DNA from 3 places in the Bacillus sp. AMCV2 genome. Region 2 is predicted to be linked to each of the others. Evidence: riboswitches for the same ligand, from Rfam matches in the RefSeq annotation. Region 2 holds a riboswitch; each other region holds the start of a gene.
What was found. A riboswitch is a leader RNA that binds a small molecule or an ion and turns the genes downstream of it on or off. The one in region 2 is predicted to bind S-adenosylmethionine.

Region 1 (3,319 bases), 1.8 Mb from region 2:
TTTTGTGTTCAATTCCGCAAAATAGGGTATAAACCAAACAAGCAAGAAAACAGCACCCAAAAACAGGTAATTAGAATTACATAAACTTAGGTTAAAAGTTATATAAAGGAATTTATTTTATCGTCGATAGTAACTATAGAACCAATCATCAACAAGAGCAAACAGCGTAATTCAAGACTATTTTCAGGTCATCAGGTTATACTGTTTTAGAGGGACAGTTTCTCGTTATTTATTGATTTAGAATTTTTTGAATACTTTTTGACTTTTTATCCGTACAATAGAGAGTACCAAAACTTTTTTTGGGAGGTATGTAATATGATCCTATTTATTATCATCGCATTATGCGGCTATCTTCTTTTTTCTTTCAGCAAGGACAATCGCCGCAAACCGCAAAAGACAAGCCCTCTGCCAGCAGCTGCACCTCATCACAACAACCTAATCGACCTTGACGCCATCCGCCAAAAACGCCGGATGCATCTTTCCTAATTCTATATTTCAAACGAAAAGGCTGCTGATCACGCAGCCTTTTAAAATTGTTTTGATTTAGAGCCTGAAACCTTTTCGCCACCTATCCGTAATTTCATACAAGGCAAACCCAAAGGAGACTTCAGCAATGATCGAGTTATTTATGAAACAAAAAATGTTCTCATTTAAAGATGCATTTCACATTTATGACCGGGATGAACAAGAAACATTCAAGGTGGAGGGACGTTTTTTCTCGTTAGGAGACTCATTACAAATGACAGATACATCCGGAAAAACGCTCGTTTCCATAGAACAAAAACTAATGTCTTTATTGCCGCGCTATGAGATTTCAATTGGCGGGAAAACAGTTTGTGAGGTAACGAAGAAAGTAACGTTTTTCAAACCGAAATTTGTGATTTCCGGGCTTAACTGGGAAATCGATGGTGATTTATGGAGGGATGAATTCCAGCTGACGGACGGGGAAAATGTCCGGATGTCAGTGAGCAAAAAGTGGCTCAGCTGGGGTGATTCCTATCACTTGCAGATTGCAAACGAGGAAGATGTTCTGATTTGCACTGCCATCGCTATCGTGCTTGATATGGTTTTATATAACGATGAAGATGAAAGTATTTTCTAAAAAGCATTGACAATTGATCCAAAAGTAATAATATTAAGATAATTGAAATCTGAATATGAAGTTGTACCTTATCAAGAGAGGTGGAGGGACTGGCCCTATGATACCCGGCAACCGCTGTTTCAAACAGAATGGTGCTAAATCCTTAAGAACATTGCGTTCTTGCAGATGAGGCGGAGATTTGATCGTTCAAGCTCTTCCTTCACAAAGGAAGAGCTTTTTACATGCTCAATATTCGGCAGTTTGCTTCGTTCCGTTCCGGTGAAGGAAGCCCGGCAAAAAAAAGCGACTGGTGAGATGACAGCGGAACAGCTTCGTGATATCGAAAATCAAGAGATCACCCGCATCGTGGAAAAACAAAAAGAAATCGGTCTCAACGTGGTAACAGACGGGGAATTCCGGCGTTCCTGGTGGCATTATGACTTCCTGGAAGGGCTTGACGGTGTGGAACCGTTCATCCCGGCTGAGGGGATTCAGTTCCATAACACAAAAACGAAAGCGCGCAGCATCAAAGTGACGGGAAAACTCGATTTTACGAGCCACCCAGCGCTTGCTGATTATCAATTTTTACATGAGATTGCCGGTAACGCGACGCCAAAATTGACCATTCCCAGCCCAAATATGCTGTTTTTTGGCGAAAAGGCGGATAAAGGGATTTATGACGATCAAGAGGAATACTTTCATGATCTGGCCCAAGCGTACAAAAAAGCAATCAAAGCCTTCTATGATGCTGGCTGTCGTTATCTCCAGCTTGATGATACGTCATGGTCTCTCTTCTTTGAGGAAAAAGGCAGAGAGGTTGTCCGGGCGCTCGGCGGTGATCCAGAAACATTGCCAGCCATATTTGCCAAAACAATTAACGATGCCGTCGCAGACCGGCCTGACGATTTAACGATCACAATGCACATTTGCCGCGGCAACTTCCGCTCAACCTGGGCGGCATCAGGAGGGTACGACGCTGTAGCGGAAACGATTTTGGACGGCTTAAACCTTGACGGCCTTTTCTTGGAATACGATGATGACCGCTCAGGAAATTTTGATCCGCTCCGTTTTGTGAAACGCAAGGATCTGCAAATTGTGCTCGGCTTGATCACATCGAAATACGGCGAGCTTGAAAATCCTGAGGATGTGAAACGCCGCATCAATGAAGCCGCGCGTTTTGTCAGCTTGGACCAGCTATGCCTGAGCCCGCAGTGCGGTTTCGCCTCTACAGAAGAAGGCAACCTTCTGACAGAGGAGCAGCAATGGGCAAAGCTTCGCCATGTCATCGACATTGCCAACGATGTGTGGAGATAATCTATCATTGACAGAAATAGAAAATGTGTGAATAATAGATACTATCAGAAAATTTCATAAAAAGGTTTTCCTTATCAAGAGAGGTGGAGGGACTGGCCCTGCGATACCCGGCAACCGCTGTTTAACAGAATGGTGCTAAATCCTTTAGAGCAATGATTGCTCTTGAAGATAAGGTTGAGATTGTCACGCAAGCTCTTCCTTATCCAAAGGAAGAGCTTTTTTATATTTGAATGGAAAGAAGGAATGGACAACATGTCACAACAAACAACACCCGCAGAACAAAAATCACTTCAAAGAAAAAAACCGCCGTTTCGCGCGGATCAAGTCGGAAGCCTGTTGAGATCTGAGCCCGTCAAAAAAGCGCGGCTGCAAAAAGCGGCCGGCGAAATGACGGCTGAACAGCTTCGCCAAATTGAAAACGATGAAATCATCCGCATTGTGGAAAAACAGAAGGAAATCGGCCTGAACGTCGTGACAGACGGGGAATTCCGCAGAGCATGGTGGCACTTTGATTTCCTGGAAAACTTAGATGGCGTTGAGCCGTTTACTCCTGAGCACGGAATCCAATTCCATAACGTACAGACAAAAGCACGCGGCATTAAAGTCACAGGTGATATCGACTTTTCAACTCACCCAATGCTTGAAGATTATTCATTTCTCCATAGCATTGCCGGTGACGCGACGCCAAAGATGACGATTCCAAGCCCGAATATGCTGTTTTTCCGCGGAAAACTGGAAAAGGATGCGTATAAAAAAGATTATCACCTTTTCCAGCATGATGTATCCAAAGCATATAAAAAAGCGATTCAAGCATTTTATGACAGAGGCTGCCGCTACCTCCAGCTTGATGATACAGCGTGGGCCGTTTTCTTATCAGAAAAAGGCTTAAAACAAATCGAAGCGTTCGGAACAACGCCTGATGAG
Region 2 (3,319 bases):
CCAAATATGTCGCACATCTCTACTGACCAAGTGTTTTGCTTCACATCAAACAACAGGGTTTCTGTTGCCTGTGATGGTTCATATGTTAATATTCCGCTCAGTTGGTACGTCACCCAATCACTGATGCTAGTAAAGCTTGCAGTCTTTTCCCATAAAGAGGGCTGGCGCTGTTTTAATCCATAAAGCTTGAGCGCAGAAAAAAGTGCGGTTGGCAGGCGGCCTGTGCGGCTGTATATCTCTTCCCGATCGGGAATGCTCGCCTCCCACTCTCGACCGCGATTATCGATGTTCGGCAACCCGAGAAAAGGATTGCCGTTTTGATCGATCAGAACAATTCCCTGTCTTTGGCTCGTCGATGTCAAACCAATGATGTCAATATCATGCGAACGGGATAGCGCACGTTTTGCCAAATTCATCACCTGCTTCCACAGCACCTGAGGAGAAAAATAACGGCTGTCCGGGTAAAGCGTCTCTGTGGAATACACAATGTCCTCCCGTTCAACTGTTAGAACACTGCCAGTTACACTCACGACCGCTACCCTCGCATTGCCTGTGCCAATATCAAAAACGAGATAGCCTTTTTGTTTTTTCATTCTCTTAGCCTCCTTTCTTATCCCCCTGTTTTCAGTTCGTCCTTGTTATACACTGTCGGAATATTAAGAGTTTTTTCACCCTTCCACTTTTTGAGGGCTTCATTCAGTATCGTCACGTGATGATCCTCCACTTCAAATGTTGCTCCAGCGAGATGCGGTGTTGCCAGAACATTAGGCAATGAAATCAATTCATAATCTGATTCCTCTGGAGGTTCATGATAAAAAACGTCTAATATCGCACCTCTGATTTTATGTTCTTTTAATACAGATAAAAGATCTTCACGGTTTACAACAACTGCTCTTGAAGTGTTGACGAAAATCGCACTCTCTTTCATCAGATCAAAATACTTCCGATCAATAAGTCCAAGTGTTTCCTCAGTACGAGGCAGATGGACAGAAACGATATCACTGTCTGAAAACACCGTTTTAAGAGATACTTTTTCATACAGCGGATGATCGTCTTGAATGTATGGATCGTAATACTTTATTTTACAGTCAAATGCAGTCAGCAGTTTTGCAATCCTTTGACCAACCGCCCCGAACCCAATCATGCCAACCGTTTTTCCTGATAATTCATTTCCTTTAAATTTGACATAAGCCTGTAGGTAATCACTGTCCCACTTTCCATCCTTCAGCCATTGATTCGAGACGCTGGTATGGCGGAGAAAGGTAATCACATTTCCAATAAACATTTCAGCAACGGCTTGTGCATTCCGCCCTGGTGTATAAAAAACAGGTATGCCTCTTTTTGAGGCAGCTGCCACATCCACATTGGAGGGCATTCCCCTGCAAACACCGGCAAATGAAAGTTCGGGAACAGAAGCAAATACGCTGTCTGTTACCTGATCAAGCTCAGTAATCAAGCCTGTCGCATTTGTTGCTTTTAGCAGCTGAATGAGTTCATCTTCCCGATATGCCCGGCCTTGTTCCTTCCAAGATTGATAAGCAACTGAGCCAAACAAGTTTTCTAGCTCTTTTCGTCCTTCTTCGTTGTACGGTGCTGTAACCAAAACCGTCATGGTGCAAAACATCCTTTTCATCGTATTTTTCATAAAAAAAATCTCTTTCCGAAGATGGAAAGAGATTCATATATAGGCGCGCTCTGTTACAGGCAGACGCCGGTATAAACCTTGCTTTCCTATCTTTCAAGCTGTCGCTTGCTGGAATTGGCACAATAATGTTGCCGAGGTTTCATAGGGCCAGTCCCTCCACCTCTCTGGATAGAAAATGTTGAGTATGTAATTTTCAGAATAAAGAATACGTTTATCATAAAGAAGTCTCATATTGATGTCAATCTCTTTTTTCAGAATTGACGTTATCATCGGAAATGTTATAATTCTTACAAAATATCTAACTAGAGAGAGGAACTGGGCCATGAAATCTTTTGCCACACAACAAAACGGCATTTTCAAATCCGTTTGCTCGCTGGACTGCCCGGACCAGTGCGGATTGTTAATACATAAAAAAGACGGGAAAATCGTAAAAGTGCAAGGAGACCCTGATCATCCTGTCACAGCTGGAAACATATGCAACAAAGTCCGGAATATGACGGAGCGCATCTATGATGAAAAGCGGCTGACTACACCGCTCAAACGAACAGGTGCGAAAGGCCAAGCGATATTTGAACCGATTTCCTGGGAAGAGGCAATCGATACGATCACCTCCCGCTGGAAACAGCTGATTGATGAAGAGGGAGCTGAAAGCATACTTCCTTACAGCTTTTACGGAAACATGGGGAAATTGACAGCTGAAGGAATGGACCGCCGCTTTTTTTACCGCATGGGGTCAAGCCAGCTTGAACGGACGATTTGCAGCAAAGCGGGATCTGAAGGCTATAAATATACAATGGGCATAAGCGCGGGAATCGATCCTGAGGAAACTATTCATACAAAACTATTTATTTTTTGGGGAATCAATGCGGTCAGCACAAACATGCACCAAATTACAATCGCCCAAAAAGCGCGAAAACAAGGTGCCAAAATTGTAGTGATCGATGTGCATAAAAATCAAACAGGACGTCTCGCAGATTGGTTTATTCCAATAAAGCCTGGAACCGACAGTGCACTTGCTCTTGGCATCATGCACATTTTATTTAAAGAAAACCTTCATGATGAAGCATTTCTGTCCGAGTACACGGTTGGCTATGAAGAGCTCCGTGAACACGTGAAACAATATGATCCTGAAAAGGTGTCGATGATCACCGGTGTCAGTACCAAAGATATTTACCGACTGGCAAAAATGTACGGGGAAACCTCCCCTTCTTTTATCAGAATCGGAAACGGACCCCAGCATCACGATAACGGCGGGATGATTGTAAGGACGATTGCCTGTCTTCCGGCGATCACCGGCCAATGGCTGCACACAGGGGGCGGCGCAATTAAGCATAACAGCGGAATTTTAGAATATAACACAAATGCCTTGCAGCGGCCCGACTTATTGCAAGGGCGCACACCGAGTTCGTTTAATATGAATCAGCTTGGCAAGGTGCTTTTGGAAACAGACCCGCCGATTCGCTCTCTTTTTATTTACGGAACAAACCCGGCCGTCGTTGCGCCGGAAGCAAACAAGGTCAGACAGGGCTTGCTGCGGGAAGACTTGTTTACTGTGGTTCATGATTTGTTTTTAACGGAAACGGCTGCATATGCGGACATTGTACTGCCTGCAACATCCGCTTTTGAAAATACTGATTTTTACACCTCCTACTGGCACCATTACATTCAGCTTCA
Region 3 (3,319 bases), 1.2 Mb from region 2:
TATCATGATAATGAGATGATCGGCCAAATGACAAGCATGAATGAATATGAGCTTAAGTCCGGTTATTCCTTTGAAAATGAGAAATTTTATAAGACAGCCGATGTGGTCTCTGGAGACGACGCAAAATATGTAGATTGTGACTACGAAAACGGCTGGTGTTAATGTTGGCGGTGAATTTCACTGCCTTCTTTTACAATCTGAACGTTTCAAATTTGACGCGGCAGGTGAACAAGATGAAGATGGATGAGCTGGAAAAGGTTATGATTGTCGAGGGGAAATCAGATAAAGAGAAAATCGAAAGCGTCCTGAATGAGCCGGTGCGCATTATCTGCACAAACGGAACAATCAGCCAGCTGAGGCTTGAGGAATTGGCTGACGAGCTTTATGATAAAGACGTCTATATATTAGTTGATGCTGATGAATCAGGTGAGAAATTGAGAAAACAGCTGAAGCGTGAATTTAATGAAGCCTGCCATCTCCATATCGACAGAGCCTATAAGGAAGTAGCGGCTGCGCCCAGGCACCATGTCGCCTCTGTATTGCTGCGTGCGAATCTGAATGTCCATACTATTTTTCTTGAAAGAAAGTCCCGAGGTGTATAGCATGAAAGAACTCCAAGAACACGAACTTGACCACATTGAAGATGATGTGTACCTTCTATATTTATATACTCCGTTTTGCGGCACCTGCCAGCTTGCAAGCAAAATGCTGACAGTGGTGAAAGAAATGCTGCCTGATGTCGCCTTCTATCAAAACAATGTCAATTACTCTCCGACATTCGCAAAAGCGTATCAAATTGAAAGCGTCCCTTGTTTTCTGCTGTTTAAAGGCGGAAAGATGGTCGAAAGAGGATATGCATTTTATTCCGTTTCTTATTTATATGAGCTGATCAAACAAAAATCATCTTCCGCATCCCATTTATGACATATTTCTCAGCATATCCAATGAAATTGTCGTTCGTTTTATAAAGGGGTTCTTGCGACAAAGAGAGAAATGTGTATGTATGACCAACAAATAGGAGGTTGTACATATGGAGAAAGCGGAAGTTTTAGAAGATGAGTATCAGCATCTGTTTTTAAAACCCCTTTTGAATGCCTCAACATTGCTCATTACCTTCCAAGGAGAAGCAGAAGCCTTAACCGTCTCAATAAACGAACAGGGAGAAATGAAAAAAGTTTCCCCGCCCCAAACGTCCAACCTGACCTTTTACGGAAACCAAACAGAAATTATTGATTTATTGCACGGAGACATTTCCCTTCAGCACCTGATTCAGAGCGGAAGCCTCAAAGTAAAGGGATCATTCAGGGCCCTGTTAAAACTGGAAGCCATTCTCTGGCTGACAAATGGATTTTTTCAGAGGATTTTAAAAAATTAAAAAATAATAAATTATTATAATAGTAAAAGTTGACATCATTTATTTTATTGACATTTAATCATTCGCCGTGCTATTCTACATTAAGAATTTCCGGACGAAAAAGACTATATATTTCTCTTATCAAGAGAGGTGGAGGGAAGTGCCCTATGAAGCCCGGCAACCATCAACGCTGTTGAAATGGTGCCAATTCACACGAAGCGTTCAGCGCTTTGAAAGATGAGAGAAAGGCATTTTATATAAGCCTTTCTGCTCAAGTGTGCAGAAAGGCTTTTCTTTTGCAGAAAAAAACCGGAAGATTTCTTAGAATAGTGTTAAGGCAGGTGATTGCTTTGATCAATCTTCAGGATGTTTCAAAAGTTTACAAGTCGAAACATGGAGATGTCAATGCTGTCCAAAATGTCTCGCTTTCCATTAAAAAAGGTGAGATTTTTGGAATTATAGGATATAGCGGAGCTGGTAAAAGTTCCTTAATCCGTCTGCTGAACGGCCTTGAGAAACCAACCTCAGGAACCGTGGAAGTGGCGGGAACCAAGATTAATGAAGTAAATGGACGCGGTTTAAGAAAAGCACGCCATGAGATCAGTATGATTTTCCAGCATTTCAATTTGCTTTGGTCGCGGACTGTCAGAGATAATATCATGTTTCCTTTGGAAATTGCCGGGGTGAAAAAGAGCGAGCGGATCAAGCGCGCCAATGAACTAATTAAACTGGTAGGTTTAGAAGGAAAAGAAAAATCTTATCCGTCTCAGCTGAGCGGCGGGCAGAAGCAGCGTGTCGGAATTGCCAGAGCGCTTGCAAACAATCCGAAGGTTCTCCTTTGTGACGAAGCGACATCAGCATTAGATCCGCAAACGACAGATTCAATTCTGGATCTATTGTCCGATATTAATGAAAGACTCGGTTTGACGATTGTGCTGATTACGCACGAAATGCATGTCATCCGCAAAATCTGCAACAGAGTCGCCGTCATGGAAAACGGCAAGGTGGTCGAAGAAGGCGAGGTTCTCGATGTCTTTAAAAATCCAAAGGAACAAATGACAAAACGATTTGTTCAACAGGTGACAGAGCCGGAAGAAACGAAAGAGACGCTTCAGCATCTTCTTGATGATACAGCATCAGGAAAAATGGTTCAGCTCACATTTGTCGGTGAGTCAGCTGAACAGCCTCTGATTACAGAGATGATCAGAAACTTCAATGTCAGCGTCAATATTCTGCAAGGGAAAATTTCGCAGACGAAGGATGGGGCTTACGGTTCACTGTTCATCCACATTGACGGAGACGAGGAAGAAGTGCAAAACGTGATCCGATTCATTAATGACAAACAGGTGAAAGCAGAGGTGATCACGAATGTTTGAAAAATACTTCCCGAACGTTGATTTAACTGAATTATGGAACGCGACATATGAAACACTTTATATGACGCTGATTTCTTTACTGTTTGCTTTTGTCATCGGGGTCATCCTCGGCTTGCTGCTCTTTCTGACGAGCAAAGGAAGCCTCTGGCAGAATAAAGCGGTCAACTCTGTGATTTCGGCCGTTGTTAACATATTCAGATCGATTCCGTTCCTTATTTTAATTATTTTACTATTAGGTTTTACGAAATTTTTAGTCGGCACGATCTTAGGGCCAAACGCCGCATTGCCGGCGCTGGTAATCGGCTCGGCACCATTTTACGCGCGCCTTGTTGAAATCGCGCTGCGTGAGGTGGATAAAGGTGTGATTGAAGCCGCTAAATCAATGGGCGCGAAAACGTCTACGATTATTTTCAAAGTGCTGATTCCGGAATCAATGCCTGCTCTTATTTCTGGCATTACGGTTACTGCCATCGCTTTGATCGGCTCAACGGCAATTGCCGGAGCCATTGGTTCAGGAGGCCTTGGAAACCTTGCGTACGTAGAAGGATATCAGTCTAATAACGCTGATGTTACCTTCGTTGCTACTGTG

Region 1: linked by a shared signal. The riboswitch ahead of AC0OMA_RS19905 (5-methyltetrahydropteroyltriglutamate--homocysteine S-methyltransferase) and the one ahead of AC0OMA_RS10255 (2-hydroxyacid dehydrogenase) in region 2 are both predicted to bind S-adenosylmethionine.
Region 3: linked by a shared signal. The riboswitch ahead of metN (methionine ABC transporter ATP-binding protein MetN) and the one ahead of AC0OMA_RS10255 (2-hydroxyacid dehydrogenase) in region 2 are both predicted to bind S-adenosylmethionine.

Annotation. Positions count from the first base shown of each region.
Region 1 covers NZ_JBVYIB010000002.1:3,859,298-3,862,616, forward strand. The annotation lists gene AC0OMA_RS19895 (hypothetical protein) at 232-486, shown strand; gene AC0OMA_RS19900 (LURP-one-related/scramblase family protein) at 614-1,102, shown strand; SAM riboswitch class I at 1,168-1,274, shown strand; gene AC0OMA_RS19905 (5-methyltetrahydropteroyltriglutamate--homocysteine S-methyltransferase) at 1,268-2,395, shown strand; SAM riboswitch class I at 2,464-2,570, shown strand; gene AC0OMA_RS19910 (5-methyltetrahydropteroyltriglutamate--homocysteine S-methyltransferase) at 2,648-3,319, shown strand, end outside.
Region 2 covers NZ_JBVYIB010000002.1:2,034,890-2,038,208, forward strand. The annotation lists gene AC0OMA_RS10250 (FGGY-family carbohydrate kinase) at 1-593, opposite strand, end outside; gene AC0OMA_RS10255 (2-hydroxyacid dehydrogenase) at 611-1,645, opposite strand; SAM riboswitch class I at 1,729-1,820, opposite strand; gene AC0OMA_RS10260 (molybdopterin oxidoreductase family protein) at 1,968-3,319, shown strand, end outside.
Region 3 covers NZ_JBVYIB010000002.1:3,191,216-3,194,534, reverse strand. The annotation lists gene AC0OMA_RS16615 (YusG family protein) at 1-162, shown strand, start outside; gene AC0OMA_RS16610 (toprim domain-containing protein) at 240-602, shown strand; gene AC0OMA_RS16605 (thioredoxin family protein) at 604-924, shown strand; gene AC0OMA_RS16600 (SCP2 sterol-binding domain-containing protein) at 1,031-1,375, shown strand; SAM riboswitch class I at 1,490-1,598, shown strand; gene metN (methionine ABC transporter ATP-binding protein MetN) at 1,705-2,730, shown strand; gene metP (methionine ABC transporter permease MetP) at 2,723-3,319, shown strand, end outside.